DNA from 4 places in the Rossellomorea sp. y25 genome. Region 3 is predicted to be linked to each of the others. Evidence: riboswitches for the same ligand, from Rfam matches in the RefSeq annotation. Region 3 holds a riboswitch; each other region holds the start of a gene.

Region 1 (3,124 bases), 1.4 Mb from region 3:
GCCGCTTCAATCATTCCATGAAAATCAATCAACTGTATATATCCCGACTCTCTTGACTTCACATGAATGATATTCTCCTTATAGTGCTCCATTATATCGCCGGTGTTTCTAGTTCGGTGGGCTTCTAGGTCATGTTTCAGCGTTTGATTGATCATCACCTCAGAAACCTGCTTCATATTGTACGTAATATTGTGCACCTGCATCCAAGTAGAGGCATGGTTAATGAAGAATATAAAAGTGACTGCAGTAAGGAATGCAAGTCCAATCGTCATGATCGGGGCAGCAACAAACAGTTCTTCCTTTGAATTTCCGATAAATAGAAAGAGGAGCAATACATATACAAAACTGCCATTGAAAATTCCAAGGGCATGCTGCGTTTGTTTGTCCGAAATGAAATCCAGGAGCATCCTCGGTGAAAATTGACCACTGAACATCGTTAGTACAACAAGCAGCGAATTCAGGGTGAAAGCACTGAGTGTGAGAATGCCCCCGATGAGTGTACTGACAAGCATGCGTGTAACAGATGCATCCATACTTAATAAATCAAATGTATACTGAGAGATGTCAGCATATAAATCTAAATAGAGGGTGAGTGCTACAAGGAGTATGGAAAAACAAATATAAAAGAATGGCATATACCAAATGGTCAGTCGGATCTCTCGCATTCGTTGCCGTTTTGACATGAGCAGATATTTTCTGATGGATAAGGGAAGCAGTTTTTTCAGCATAATAGATTCGGTTCCTTTCAAATCAAGGGATATGGATTAGTTTTCCCTGCCAGATCATGTTAAAACGTCTCTCTGCAAATTAGATTTATAGGCTTCTAGATGGAGTCGAATCTTAAGTAAACCAATAGGAATTACCCTACCTATTGACATTAGAAAGAATTTTTGAAAAATACCAAAAATGGTATTGACGAAGGAATGAATCCCCTATATAATCCAATTCATACTCAAATAGCAAGTAATACCAAAACGAAACGATATATCTCTTATCAAGAGCGGCGGAGGGATAGGCCCGATGAAGCCCGGCAACCTACAGGATCAGACTGTAAAGGTGCCAATTCCTACAGATCTATACGGATCTGGAAGATAAGGGGAGGAGCATGATTATTTAGCCCTCTTCTTAAAAAGAAGAGGGCTTTTCTGTATACCCTCTTTCTTTCCCACATTGCTCTCTTCGACTCTCAGGGTGGATCTTCAAAGGAATGAATCAAGCAAGTGAAAAATTGAAAAAAAGATACTTAGGAGGCTGAAGCATGTCAACGATAAATGTGGCACTTCTGGGGTTTGGAACAGTCGGGCAAGGAGTCTGTGAAGCCATTGATACCCATCAGGAAAGAATAAGGGAAGTCCTCGGTAAAGAGGTAAAGGTAAGGGCCATCCTTATTAAGGATCCTGTTAAACAACGAAACATTGATTCGTCAATTAAGGTCACAACGGATTTTCAAGAAATTCTGGATATCCCGGATCTTCATGTGATCTTTGAAGCAATCGTAGGTGAAGAACCGGGTCATACGTATTTAACCAAAGCCATCGAGAAAGGAATTCATATTGTCACAGCAAATAAAGCCATGTTTGCTAAATATGGTCCGGATCTATTGGAAAAGGCGAGAAATAATGGGGTAACCATAGGTTTCGAAGCGACGACAGCGGGGGGGATTCCCGTGATCGGCAGTATCAGGCAGCTTCTTAAGGTGAATGAGATTGAACGGGTTCAAGGAATTCTGAATGGGACGTCCAATTTCATCTTATCGCAAATGAGAAAACGTGGAATCTCCTTTGAGACAGCGTTAAAGCAATCCCAGGAGAAGGGGTATGCTGAAGCTGATCCGACCAGTGATATTGAAGGCTATGATGCTTTCTATAAACTTCTCATTTTAAGTCAAACGGCATTTGGCAGGCAGCCGGACTGGAAGGATATCAGACGAAAAGGAATATCACACCTGACTGCAGAATGGCTTCAAGCAGCGGAATCATTTCGATTGCGATTTAAGCATGTAGGTTCCCTTGAACGGGATTCTTCAAATCATATCACGGGTGAAGTCGAACCAATCCTTGTCCATGACACCCATCCGTTTTACGGTGTGGAGGATGTGGAAAATGCCATCTCGCTAAAGGGCAGCCTTGTAGGCAGGATCACCCTGCTGGGTCCCGGGGCCGGTAAATTACCTACCGGAAGCGCCATGGTAGAGGATTTTCTTTCATTGATAGAACGGAAGTATACGGACTCTGCCCAAAGCACAGTGAGCACCGGGGAAGTTCATCAAGAGAGCAGCCACCAATGGGTTCTGAGGATCCGTGAAAATGAAGATTATCAAAGCTGGATCCCATCGTTTACATTAAAGGATCGCATTCAGCTGGACGATTACTTGTATGTTTTTGTTGAAGGTAGCAAAGACACACTTCAAACTCTTCTAAGGACACATGACGATATTCAAGCCGTTTCTATTCTAAAAGAAATTCCGTTGGAAAATGAGGTGAAAACTGGCGTCGCCGTTTCATAAAAAAAGTATTAACCAAGTATCATATCGATCGTTGTTTAAAGGAAATGTTTATCACGATGTTGATTGGAGCGGCAGATGCTTGACTCCCGAGGGAAGCGAGCACCAGGAGCGGAAAGCAGCCATTAGTGAAAAATAGCTTCAAAAAAAGGTCTGATAGAAAGTAGGGGGATCACTTGAGTATTATTGTTCAAAAGTTTGGTGGAACCTCTGTTGGTTCTACAGATCGAATCAAACGGATGGTCTTCAATGTCTTGAAAGAAAAAGAAAAGGGGCATGACGTTGTCGTAGTGGTTTCAGCTATGAATAAAACGACTGATACCCTCGTGAAATTGGCAGGGGAACTTTCCACAGAGCCAAGCAAGAGAGAAATGGATATGCTCTTAAGCACTGGGGAGCAGGTGACGATTGCCCTTTTGACGATGGCCCTCGAACATCAAGGAGTAGAAGCAGTGTCCCTGACAGGCAGGCAGGCGGGGATCCGAACCGACGGAGTATTCGGAAATGCGAAGATTACCTCAATCGATACGCATCGGATCAAAACGGAGTTATCAGACGGACGAATCGTCGTAGTAGCCGGCTTTCAAGGGATTACGAAAGGAGGAGAGGTGACCACATTAG
Region 2 (3,124 bases), 200 kb from region 3:
ATTAACGGCAAAAACTATGCCCGCTTATTTTTTATTGTAGGAAAAGAAAACAAAAACTTCGAAAAGAACCTGAAAATCGCTAAAGAATTAAATGCTAAATTAGAAGAAAAGTATCCTGGCATCAGCCGCGGAGTCTTTATCAAAACAAGAGCAGAAGGTAACGGGGTTTACAATCAGGACCTAACTGAGAGAGCCATGCTTCTTGAGTTTGGCGGAGTGGAAAATAATTTAGTAGAATTGTATAACTCAACAGAAGCATTTGCGGAGATCTTTGCAGAATATTACAAGAAGGATGCTGTCGAGGTGAATGCACAATAAGTAATGGGGGAGAAAGGACGTGTACCATGTGGTGGACGTCTTTTTTTTCAGTTCCGGAGGAGAGTGGTTTCCGTAACTGTGACAATCATGAAATTGAGTTCTTCCTCCAACGATATCCCAAATAAAACATCCCGACTACCACCGAACCTCCTAACAAAATAGCCTTCCCCTTATCCGCACCCAACACATTCACCACCACGAATGCCTCAATCAACAACGAAGGAATCTTGCCGACGGAACTGATCACAGAAAAAACCACAATTGGAATAGAGCTAAAGGCAGCCGCAACGGTTACCACACTTGAAGGCACAAATGGGACCATGCGAAATAAGATTAGAAGTATGATCCATTCGGTACCTGAGGCCTCTTTTAATTTGAGAAAATAATTGTTCGAAAGTATCTGATCAATACGAGCAAACTTAATTCCTTTTCGATATAAATAAAAACTAACAATGGCTCCTAATGATTCACCAAGTGTGGAAATTCCGATTCCAGGCCACAACCCGAATACGGAAATGTTAAAGGCCGTCAAGAAGACACTCGGTAGAAAACCAAGGATACTGATGACAACATTAATGAAAATACTGATAAAAAAGAGAGACCAATTATCGAGGCCGATGAATTCGTTCATAAAATGCTGCAGATTGAGGGACATATGTATATTCCTTTGTAAGAGATTAGACTAACCTTGAAAGATATATGAAATCTGGGAGAGGTGGAAACTATATGATATAAATTAAATAGTATCATACATGAATTTCATCCAGAACAATCCCTTGTCATTTTAGAAAAGGACTGACCACTTGTCAATGTAGCGTGCGAAAATGAGTGCAGGTAACATGATTACGACCATTGGCATACATGCACAGATATATGCTTTAAGTGTCCGGGTTAATGCAGAAAGTTAGCTTAAATTCCTAAATATAGGAAAGTAAGGAAGCCCCAATCCACTTCCATGGATGGGGGCTTTTTTAGCTGGTTAACTTCGCACAGTTTTTCCATTGAATCGATCCTACATCGCTGTGCGGATGGCTTTCCTGCTGAATGTATTTAAATTCGTCCTCTAATTCCTGCAGCGTCAACTCGAATAATTGTTTGTGGCCTTTTTTGAAAATGTTATGGATAATCAATTTGTTAATTAATTCATTTCGTCGATTTTGAATCGCTTCTTGTAGGATTTCTCCCATTGTGATCACTCCTCTTATAATGTGTCCGAATTGAGGAAGGGTCATTGAAAAAAGCCCGCTTCCCATTAGATAAGAAGAAGGCTTTATGTAACAAAACTTCAACTCATCTTCCAAGCAAATTGCTTGTGGAATTAGCACAGTGTTCTATGATGTAGAATCTGTTGCTGAGGCATCATCGGGCCAGTCCCTCTGCCTCTCTGGATAAGTGATTATATAGTTGTCATGAATTACATCTATTATATAGGTGAGTATTCATAGTTGTCAACTTGGTATTTATATAAAGTGGTGCATCATTAGAGGTAGAATAGGGTGTTGGAGTAAGTTGAAATAAAAAATTTGAAGTTGAAAAGAAACGGTTTAGCTTGGCAGATTATGCTCCCAAATCAGCCTTCAACCCCTTATTCCCGATACTTTTTCCCAATTCAGACACAGATTTTTTTTCTAATCAACAAAAAACATGATAATCTGTATACATAAACGCAATTATTGGAGTGAATCGTATGAAGACAGTGGTTGTCGTAGGTGGAGGAATTACAGGATTAACAACGCTGTACCATCTTCAAAAAATGTCCAAAGAACGAGAAATAGATATCAAGTTAATACTAATCGAGCGTAATCAGCAGCTCGGCGGCAAAATTAGAAGTGTAAGAGAAGCGGAATTCATTATGGAAGCAGGAGCCGATTCCATCGTAGCCCGTAATGAAGGGGTTCTCCCTCTCATTAATGAGCTTCATCTTCAAGATGAACTTGTCTATAATGAAACAGGCACATCTTACATATATACCAATGGAGAATTGCATAAGATTCCACATGACACGATTTTCGGAATTCCTATGAGCGTTGAGTCCCTTCAAAATAGCAGCTTGGTGTCAGAAAAAGGTAAGAATGCAGCACTTAAAGATCTTGAAACTGAAAACACACAATTTACAATAGAAAGTTCAATCGGTGAATTTTTAGAAGCATTCCTAGGTAAAGAACTGGTAGAGAATCAAGTTGCCCCAGTATTATCAGGCGTCTATTCTGGAAATTTGCATAAACTTACTTTGGCTTCGACACTCCCATACTTACTTGATTATAAAAATGAATACGGCAGTATTATTAAAGGTTTATCTAAAAACAAACAAAAATTCCAAGGACCATCCAATAAAAAGTTCATATCGTTTAAAAATGGTTTATCAACCATCATTGAACGACTAGAAGAAAAATGTTCCAGTGCGACAATCTTAAAGGGAGTGGAAACTACTAAGCTCCAAAAAACAGGAGACAAATATGAGCTGACTCTCAATGGTCAAGGGAGCATTCAAGCGGATTATGCAGTATTCGCAACACCTCATGATGTAGCCCAAAAGATTCTGACTCATGAAAAACTTGATCCTGATTTCAATAAACTGAAAAACTCTTCACTGATTTCGATCTACCTCGGATTTAATATACCGGATGAGGAACTTCCTGCTGATGGCACAGGATTCATCGTCTCCAAAGGCAGCGAAGTGAAATGTGATGCCTGCACATGGACGAGTCGGAAGTGGAAGCATACGTCCAATGACCAAAATCTTTTATTGCGACTGTTTTATAAAAGCACAAATCCTCATTATAAAGTGTTGAAAGAATTTAGCGAG
Region 3 (3,124 bases):
TAAACGCTCAACTTCCGTAGAAAATTGTGTGGAAAAAGGAGCGGTCCGTAAGTTTGCCGAAGCCATTGGAGATCTCAATCCCATTTATGTTGATAAAGAAGCAGGAAAGAGATCCAGGTTCAGGGGGAATATCCCTCCCCCCACTTTTCCCAGAGTGTTCGACTATGGAACGATTGAAGGTTTTCATTTACCGAACGTCGGGTTAATTCATGGTGAACAATCTTTTCACTATGAAAGACCACTGAAGGTCGGGGAATGTATTCAGTGTTACACGAAAATAAAAGATTACTATGAACGGAAAGGATCGGGTGGAACACTTGGTTTTCTTGTAATAGAAGACATCGGTGAAGATTCAGGAGGGAAAAGGGTTTTCACTTCCGAAGCGATTGTCATTATCACTGAAGCGGTTAAAGAGAGGTTGGGAATATGACTAAACTATCATCCTTTAATATAGGTGAAATCCTTCCCCTTGTTGAGTTAGGTCCAGTCTCGAGAATCGACTTAATCAAATATGCAGGAGCCTCGGGGGATTATAACCCCATTCATACGATCGATGAGGAGGCGCATAAACTGGGTCTTCCAGGAGTCATTGCTCATGGCATGTGGACGATGGGCAATGTCTCCAAGCTTTTTAGTGATCTTTATGAAGAAGGATATATCAAAGAGTACACCGTCCGGTTTAAAGGGATGGTTTTATTGAACGATGTCATTACATTGATTGCAGAAGTATCAGAAAAACAGGATGATCTCATACATTTTAAAGTTTTTGCGGTCAACCAGGACCAGAAAAAAGTGATCGAGGGTAAATTAATCTTTCAATTATTTTGATCACTCAGGTGAAAATAGTGTCCTATAGCGTTAATAAAGCGAATAGAAATAAAGAGAATGAAGGCTTTGCAAGAAAAATAAGCCAAAAGACATAAATCCGATAGAGAAACTCGGGTTGACTTCCTTGTAGAATATGATATTATTTAGAATATTAAAATTAATAACTCTTATCCAGAGTGGTGGAGGGATCTGGCCCTGCGAAGCCCAGCAACCTACGTTATGTAAGGTGCTAATTCCAGCAAAATGTGAAGTCATTTTGGAAGATAAGGTATCCTTACCTGAACAACTTTCCAAAATGGAGGGTTGTTTTTTTTCATTCATGTTTTTCTGGATAAGATAAAAATTGGGGGAATCATGTGACTAAAGAAAAAAATCAAGAAGCAGATTATGATGTGGTAGTCGAAAAGATCACTTCGATGTTGAAGACGATGAGTTTTGGATCGATTACAATTGTGGTTCAGGACGGTAAAGTCATTCAATTGGAGAAAAACGAGAAAGTGCGAATTAAATAAGCTGACTAGACAAACTAGAGGCGCATAACACAGATAAAGGAAATTCCTATATCTTGTTATCGCCTCTTTTTGTTTGGATGAGCGGGAAAGGGGTGTATCATGTTAACCTATCAAACTTGGAAAAAACCATCCATCAATTTTGAAATTGATCCGGTCTATAAAGGAGCGCTTAACGTCCTTGAGTGGACGTATGATCATTATGGTGAAAGTGTCGTATATGCATGCAGTTTTGGCATTGAAGGGATTGTATTAATCGATCTCCTAACCAAAGTGCAACCGAAAGCAGCCATAGTATTTCTTGATACAGGTGTTCATTTCAAGGAAACCTATGAAACGATTGAAAAGGTGAAGGAGAAGTATCCTGGTATCACCATTCATATGAAAAAGCCTGAATTAACGCTCCAAGAGCAAGCAGGAACATATGGAGATAAGTTGTGGGAGAGAAACCCCAATCAATGCTGTCAAATTCGAAAGCTTGACCCTTTAAAAGATTCCTTATCCAAAGGGAATGCTTGGATCTCAGGATTAAGAAGAGAACAATCACCTACAAGAAGTCAGGTTGAATTCATCAATAAGGATGACAAGTTTCAATCAGTTAAGATTTGTCCATTGATTCACTGGACGTGGAAGGAGATTTGGAGGTATGTCCATAAGCATAACCTATCCTATAATCCACTTCATGATCAGGGGTATCCAAGTATCGGATGCTTCCATTGTACAACACCATCCATAGACATCAATGATCTTCGCTCCGGTAGATGGAAAGGAAAAGGGAAAACCGAATGCGGTCTTCATTAAAAAGAGGTGACATTCTTTGCTTGAAACATTCGCCCTGATCATAAGCTTGTTCTTCGCTATGAACATTGGTGCCAGCGGAGCGGCAGCATCGATGGGGGTTGCGTATGGTGCAGGAGCAATAAAAAACATCAGGAATTCATTATGGATCTGCGCTGCAGGTGTCCTGAGTGGTGCTGTTCTTGGTGGTGGAGAAGTAGTTAAAACCATTAGTTCAGGGATTATCCCGCAGCATGTACTCTCCATCAAAATCGTGGTCATCATTTTGTTATCCGCCACCATATCCTTGTTCCTTGCAAATGTGATAGGGATCCCGCTGTCTACAAGTGAAGTAACGGTAGGAGCGGTTGTAGGAGTTGGAGTCGCATATCAAGTTCTATATGTGAAATCACTTTTAACAATCATGTCATTCTGGGTGATTGTCCCGGTCATTGCCTTCGGGATTACATGGGTATTCGGTATATGTTTAGTAAAACTTGAAAAGCGTGGTTTCCATTTTGAAAAAAGGTGGCTTGCGTACCTTTTGATTATCGCCGGATTCTTTGAAGCGTTTTCGGCAGGGATGAATAATGTAGCCAACGCCGTCGGTCCATTAGTGGGTGCGGGTTTAATGTCTCCTTCTCGGGGGATTTGGCTGGGTGGCTTATTCGTTGCCCTCGGAGCTATCATAATGGGGAAAAAAGTAGTGGAAACAAACGGGAAAAAAATTACACACTATTCAAAAGCCGAAGGAATCCTCATTTCTTCTACAGGAGCGATCCTTGTGATGGTGAGCTCACTGTATGGATTACCGATTCCGCTTACTCAGGTTACTTCGTCCTCGATCATAGGCCTCGGGATGGCGAAGAACGGCAAACATATGCTGCAAAAGAAAATTGTCAAAAAAATCGTCAAAATATGGGTGGTCTCTCCCCTGATTTCACTTAGTATTTCATATTTTTTAGTAAAGCTCGTGATCGATAGCGATCTATATTCGATTGTGGTTCCAA
Region 4 (3,124 bases), 1.6 Mb from region 3:
CCAAGTCCTCGATCAGGTCCTTCGCAGACTCTAATCCAACAGAAAGTCTCACAAGATCCTCGGTTACCCCTGTAGCACGAATTTCCTGGTCGTTTAATTGCTGATGGGTCGTGGATGCCGGGTGGATGATCAGTGATTTTGCATCCCCTACATTGGCCACATGAGACCAAAGAGAAATGTTATCGACTACTTTCCGTCCGGAATCTCTCCCACCTTTAATACCAAATACGACGATGGAACCCGCTCCGTTTTTCAAGTATTTTTGAGCAAGCTTGTGAGACGGATGCTGAGGCAACCCTGGATAGGATACCCACGCAACGCCATTATGCTGATCTAAATGCTCCGCAATCTTAAAGGCATTCTCTGTGTGACGTTCGATGCGAAGATGAAGCGTTTCTAATCCCTGCAACAGAAGGAATGCGTTTTGCGGACTTAAGCACGCCCCTAAGTCACGAAGCAGCTGCACCCTTAATTTTGTAATGAATGCTGCCGGTCCTACATCCTGTGCGTAGCGCAGTCCATTATAGCTTCGGTCCTCTTCTGTGAAACCCGGGAACTTTTCATGATTCCAATCGAACTTCCCACCGTCAATGACAACTCCCCCGATTGCTGTACCGTGACCTCCGATCCATTTTGTTGCAGAGTGGATGACGATATCCGCTCCCCACTCGATCGGCTTACATACATATGGAGTGGCAAAGGTATTATCGATGATCAACGGGATATGATGGTCATGTGCCACTTTTGCTACCGCTTCAATATCAAGCACATGTAGACTTGGATTCCCGATTGTTTCAGCGAATACCGCTTTCGTTTTAGGAGTGATCGCTTTGCGGAAATTTTCCGGGTCTGTCGGATCTACGAAATGCACCTTGATACCGTATTTCGGGAGAGTGGTAGAGAATAGATTATAGGTTCCACCATAGAGATTGGTAGCTGCTACAATTTCATCACCTGCTCCGGCGATATTTAAGATTGATAGTGAGATAGCGGCCATTCCGGATGATACACCAAGTGCTCCGATTCCTCCTTCTAACAGAGCAAGGCGTTTTTCCAACACGTCTACAGTCGGGTTCATGATGCGCGTATAAATGTTACCCGGCACTTCAAGGGCAAATAATTTTGCCGCATGATCACTGTTATCGAAAACGTAGGATGTCGTTTGGTAAATCGGCACTGCCCTCGAACCTGTAGATGGATCCGGCTCCTGGCCGCCGTGAAGTAGTAGTGTGTCGAAATCGAATGATTTTGTCATAGAGAATTCCTCCTAAATGGTTTTGGTGATTGGGTTTCCGTTTTGCGGTTGAATGTTTTGGACGTTTGCCTGTTAAAGTTTGTTAGAATTTTGACTGTTGAATTCAGAATGATATTTGACTGTTAAAATAATGCGTTTTTTTAACAGTTGAATTTTCGACTTATTTTAACTGTTAAATATCGTCCCATTTTCTCCTGTTAAATTTCCACCAAAATTCTGCTGTCGAACTCTGAAACTGAAAAATCGAAGAAGTATGTTTCCTTAAGAAGATAGAAGAGGAAAAAATAAAAAACCCTCTTCCTAAGAAGAGGGTCTAATTTAATAGGGTCCTCCTCTTATCTTTCAGGCAATCGCCTGCAGGAATTAGCACCTTTTCATGCGACGCATTACTGCGTACATGAAGGTTGCCGGGTTTCATCGGGCCTAGTCCCTCCACCTCTCTGGATAAGAGCATGTAGTTGTCAATGTGAAAATTCTTGCGTTGAGATGAATTATAAGGGGTAACCGACCTCAACGTCAAGAGTATTTTTAGAATTTTTACATTATTTAATTTTTAACCGAAGCTGTAATCGCTTCGTTAAATTGCACGACGATGTCTTCCCCATCCTCAATACCTAACGATATGCGCACGACATGTGTGTTTATTCCGAGTTTTTCCTGCGCATCCTTCGGCAGGGCACGATGAGACGTTCCTAATGGATATGAGACCGTAGTCTCCACGCCGGCAAGAGAAGGGATGATTTTAATCCAGCCAAGTGATTTGAAGAATGTGCTGATGTCACATGTGTTGGATAGCTCGATCGTTACGATGGCTCCATTTCCTTTATCGGATAAATCCGTTGGGTAATAAACTTCCTTCACGTATTCATTTGCTCGAAGGTCCGCCGCAAGAACTTCGGCATTCCTTGCTTGGGTCCCCATTCGGAGAGCCAGTGTTTTCGCTCCGCGGCATGTCAGCCAGGCTTCAAATGGACTCAGGTTCGAACCGATGTTGACGACTTTTTCTCTCGCTTTTTGAACAAGATCTTCCTTCCCGACTATGACTCCTGCTGTGATATCACTATGTCCTCCGATATACTTCGTGGCACTGTGAGCGACCAGATCCACCCCTTCTAAGAAAGGGTGGCGCAGAAACGGTGTGGCGAATGTGTTATCGATCATTGTTTTCAGGTTGTGTTTTTCAGCGAATCCGACCATTTTAGGGATATCTTCCACTCGCATAAACGGGTTTGTGACGGTCTCACTGTAGATGAGTTTGGTTTGTGGAGTAATGGCTCCCTCTAATTCCTCTAAACTTGTAAAATCAACGAATGAAGTAGAAATACCGAGTGATTTCAGCTCTTCTTTCAGCATATGGAACGTACCCCCGTATAAATCCTCGGCAGCAATGATGTGATCCCCTGATTGCACAACAGCGAGGATACCAACAAGGATGGCCGATAATCCAGAAGAAGTTGCTACACCTGCCGGGGCTCCTTCCAAGTCTGCCACCATCTTTCCAAGCTCGTCTGTATTTGGATTTCCCGTTCTTGTGTAGAGATAAGGAGACTTCCCTTCATAGAAACCCTCCAACTCCTCTAAAGAAGTAAAAGAAAAAGCAGAGGTCTGATAAATCGGAGTCGTCTTACTGCGGATTTCCTCTGTTCCTTTTAACTGACTGTGCACGACCTTAGTTGTGAATTTCATCTCTCTTTCATCCTTCCTGAATCTATGTATTTTTAAAAGTGTATCATATTCAGAAGATTGTGAGGAGTAAGATCTTTTGGAGGCATAAAAAAACACCTGCCAAATTGCAACAGGTGCACTGCGTTTTATTGAACGTTTTCCAAACATCCGATCAGGCGATTTTCAATATCCAATGCCAGGCTT

Evidence for each region. Region 3 has a riboswitch for S-adenosylmethionine ahead of AAEM60_RS12250 (YezD family protein). Riboswitches for the same ligand answer to the same signal wherever they lie in the genome.
Region 1: another riboswitch for S-adenosylmethionine. It lies ahead of AAEM60_RS19695 (homoserine dehydrogenase); the one in region 3 lies ahead of AAEM60_RS12250 (YezD family protein).
Region 2: another riboswitch for S-adenosylmethionine. It lies ahead of AAEM60_RS11215 (Fur-regulated basic protein FbpA); the one in region 3 lies ahead of AAEM60_RS12250 (YezD family protein).
Region 4: another riboswitch for S-adenosylmethionine. It lies ahead of AAEM60_RS20215 (O-acetylhomoserine aminocarboxypropyltransferase/cysteine synthase family protein); the one in region 3 lies ahead of AAEM60_RS12250 (YezD family protein).

The regions. Positions count from the first base shown of each region.
Region 1 covers NZ_CP145886.1:3,887,303-3,890,426, reverse strand. The annotation lists gene AAEM60_RS19700 (DUF2254 domain-containing protein) at 1-728, opposite strand, end outside; SAM riboswitch class I at 989-1,098, shown strand; gene AAEM60_RS19695 (homoserine dehydrogenase) at 1,259-2,506, shown strand; gene AAEM60_RS19690 (aspartate kinase) at 2,680-3,124, shown strand, end outside.
Region 2 covers NZ_CP145886.1:2,257,503-2,260,626, forward strand. The annotation lists gene AAEM60_RS11205 (stage II sporulation protein P) at 1-318, shown strand, start outside; gene AAEM60_RS11210 (VTT domain-containing protein) at 404-973, opposite strand; gene AAEM60_RS11215 (Fur-regulated basic protein FbpA) at 1,290-1,505, opposite strand; SAM riboswitch class I at 1,606-1,713, opposite strand; gene AAEM60_RS11220 (protoporphyrinogen oxidase) at 2,006-3,124, shown strand, end outside.
Region 3 covers NZ_CP145886.1:2,454,448-2,457,571, reverse strand. The annotation lists gene AAEM60_RS12260 (MaoC family dehydratase N-terminal domain-containing protein) at 1-430, shown strand, start outside; gene AAEM60_RS12255 (MaoC/PaaZ C-terminal domain-containing protein) at 427-828, shown strand; SAM riboswitch class I at 993-1,098, shown strand; gene AAEM60_RS12250 (YezD family protein) at 1,185-1,340, shown strand; gene AAEM60_RS12245 (phosphoadenylyl-sulfate reductase) at 1,440-2,138, shown strand; gene AAEM60_RS12240 (inorganic phosphate transporter) at 2,197-3,124, shown strand, end outside.
Region 4 covers NZ_CP145886.1:4,017,831-4,020,954, forward strand. The annotation lists gene AAEM60_RS20215 (O-acetylhomoserine aminocarboxypropyltransferase/cysteine synthase family protein) at 1-1,255, opposite strand, end outside; SAM riboswitch class I at 1,588-1,706, opposite strand; gene AAEM60_RS20220 (aminotransferase class I/II-fold pyridoxal phosphate-dependent enzyme) at 1,802-2,941, opposite strand; gene AAEM60_RS20225 (DUF302 domain-containing protein) at 3,067-3,124, opposite strand, start outside.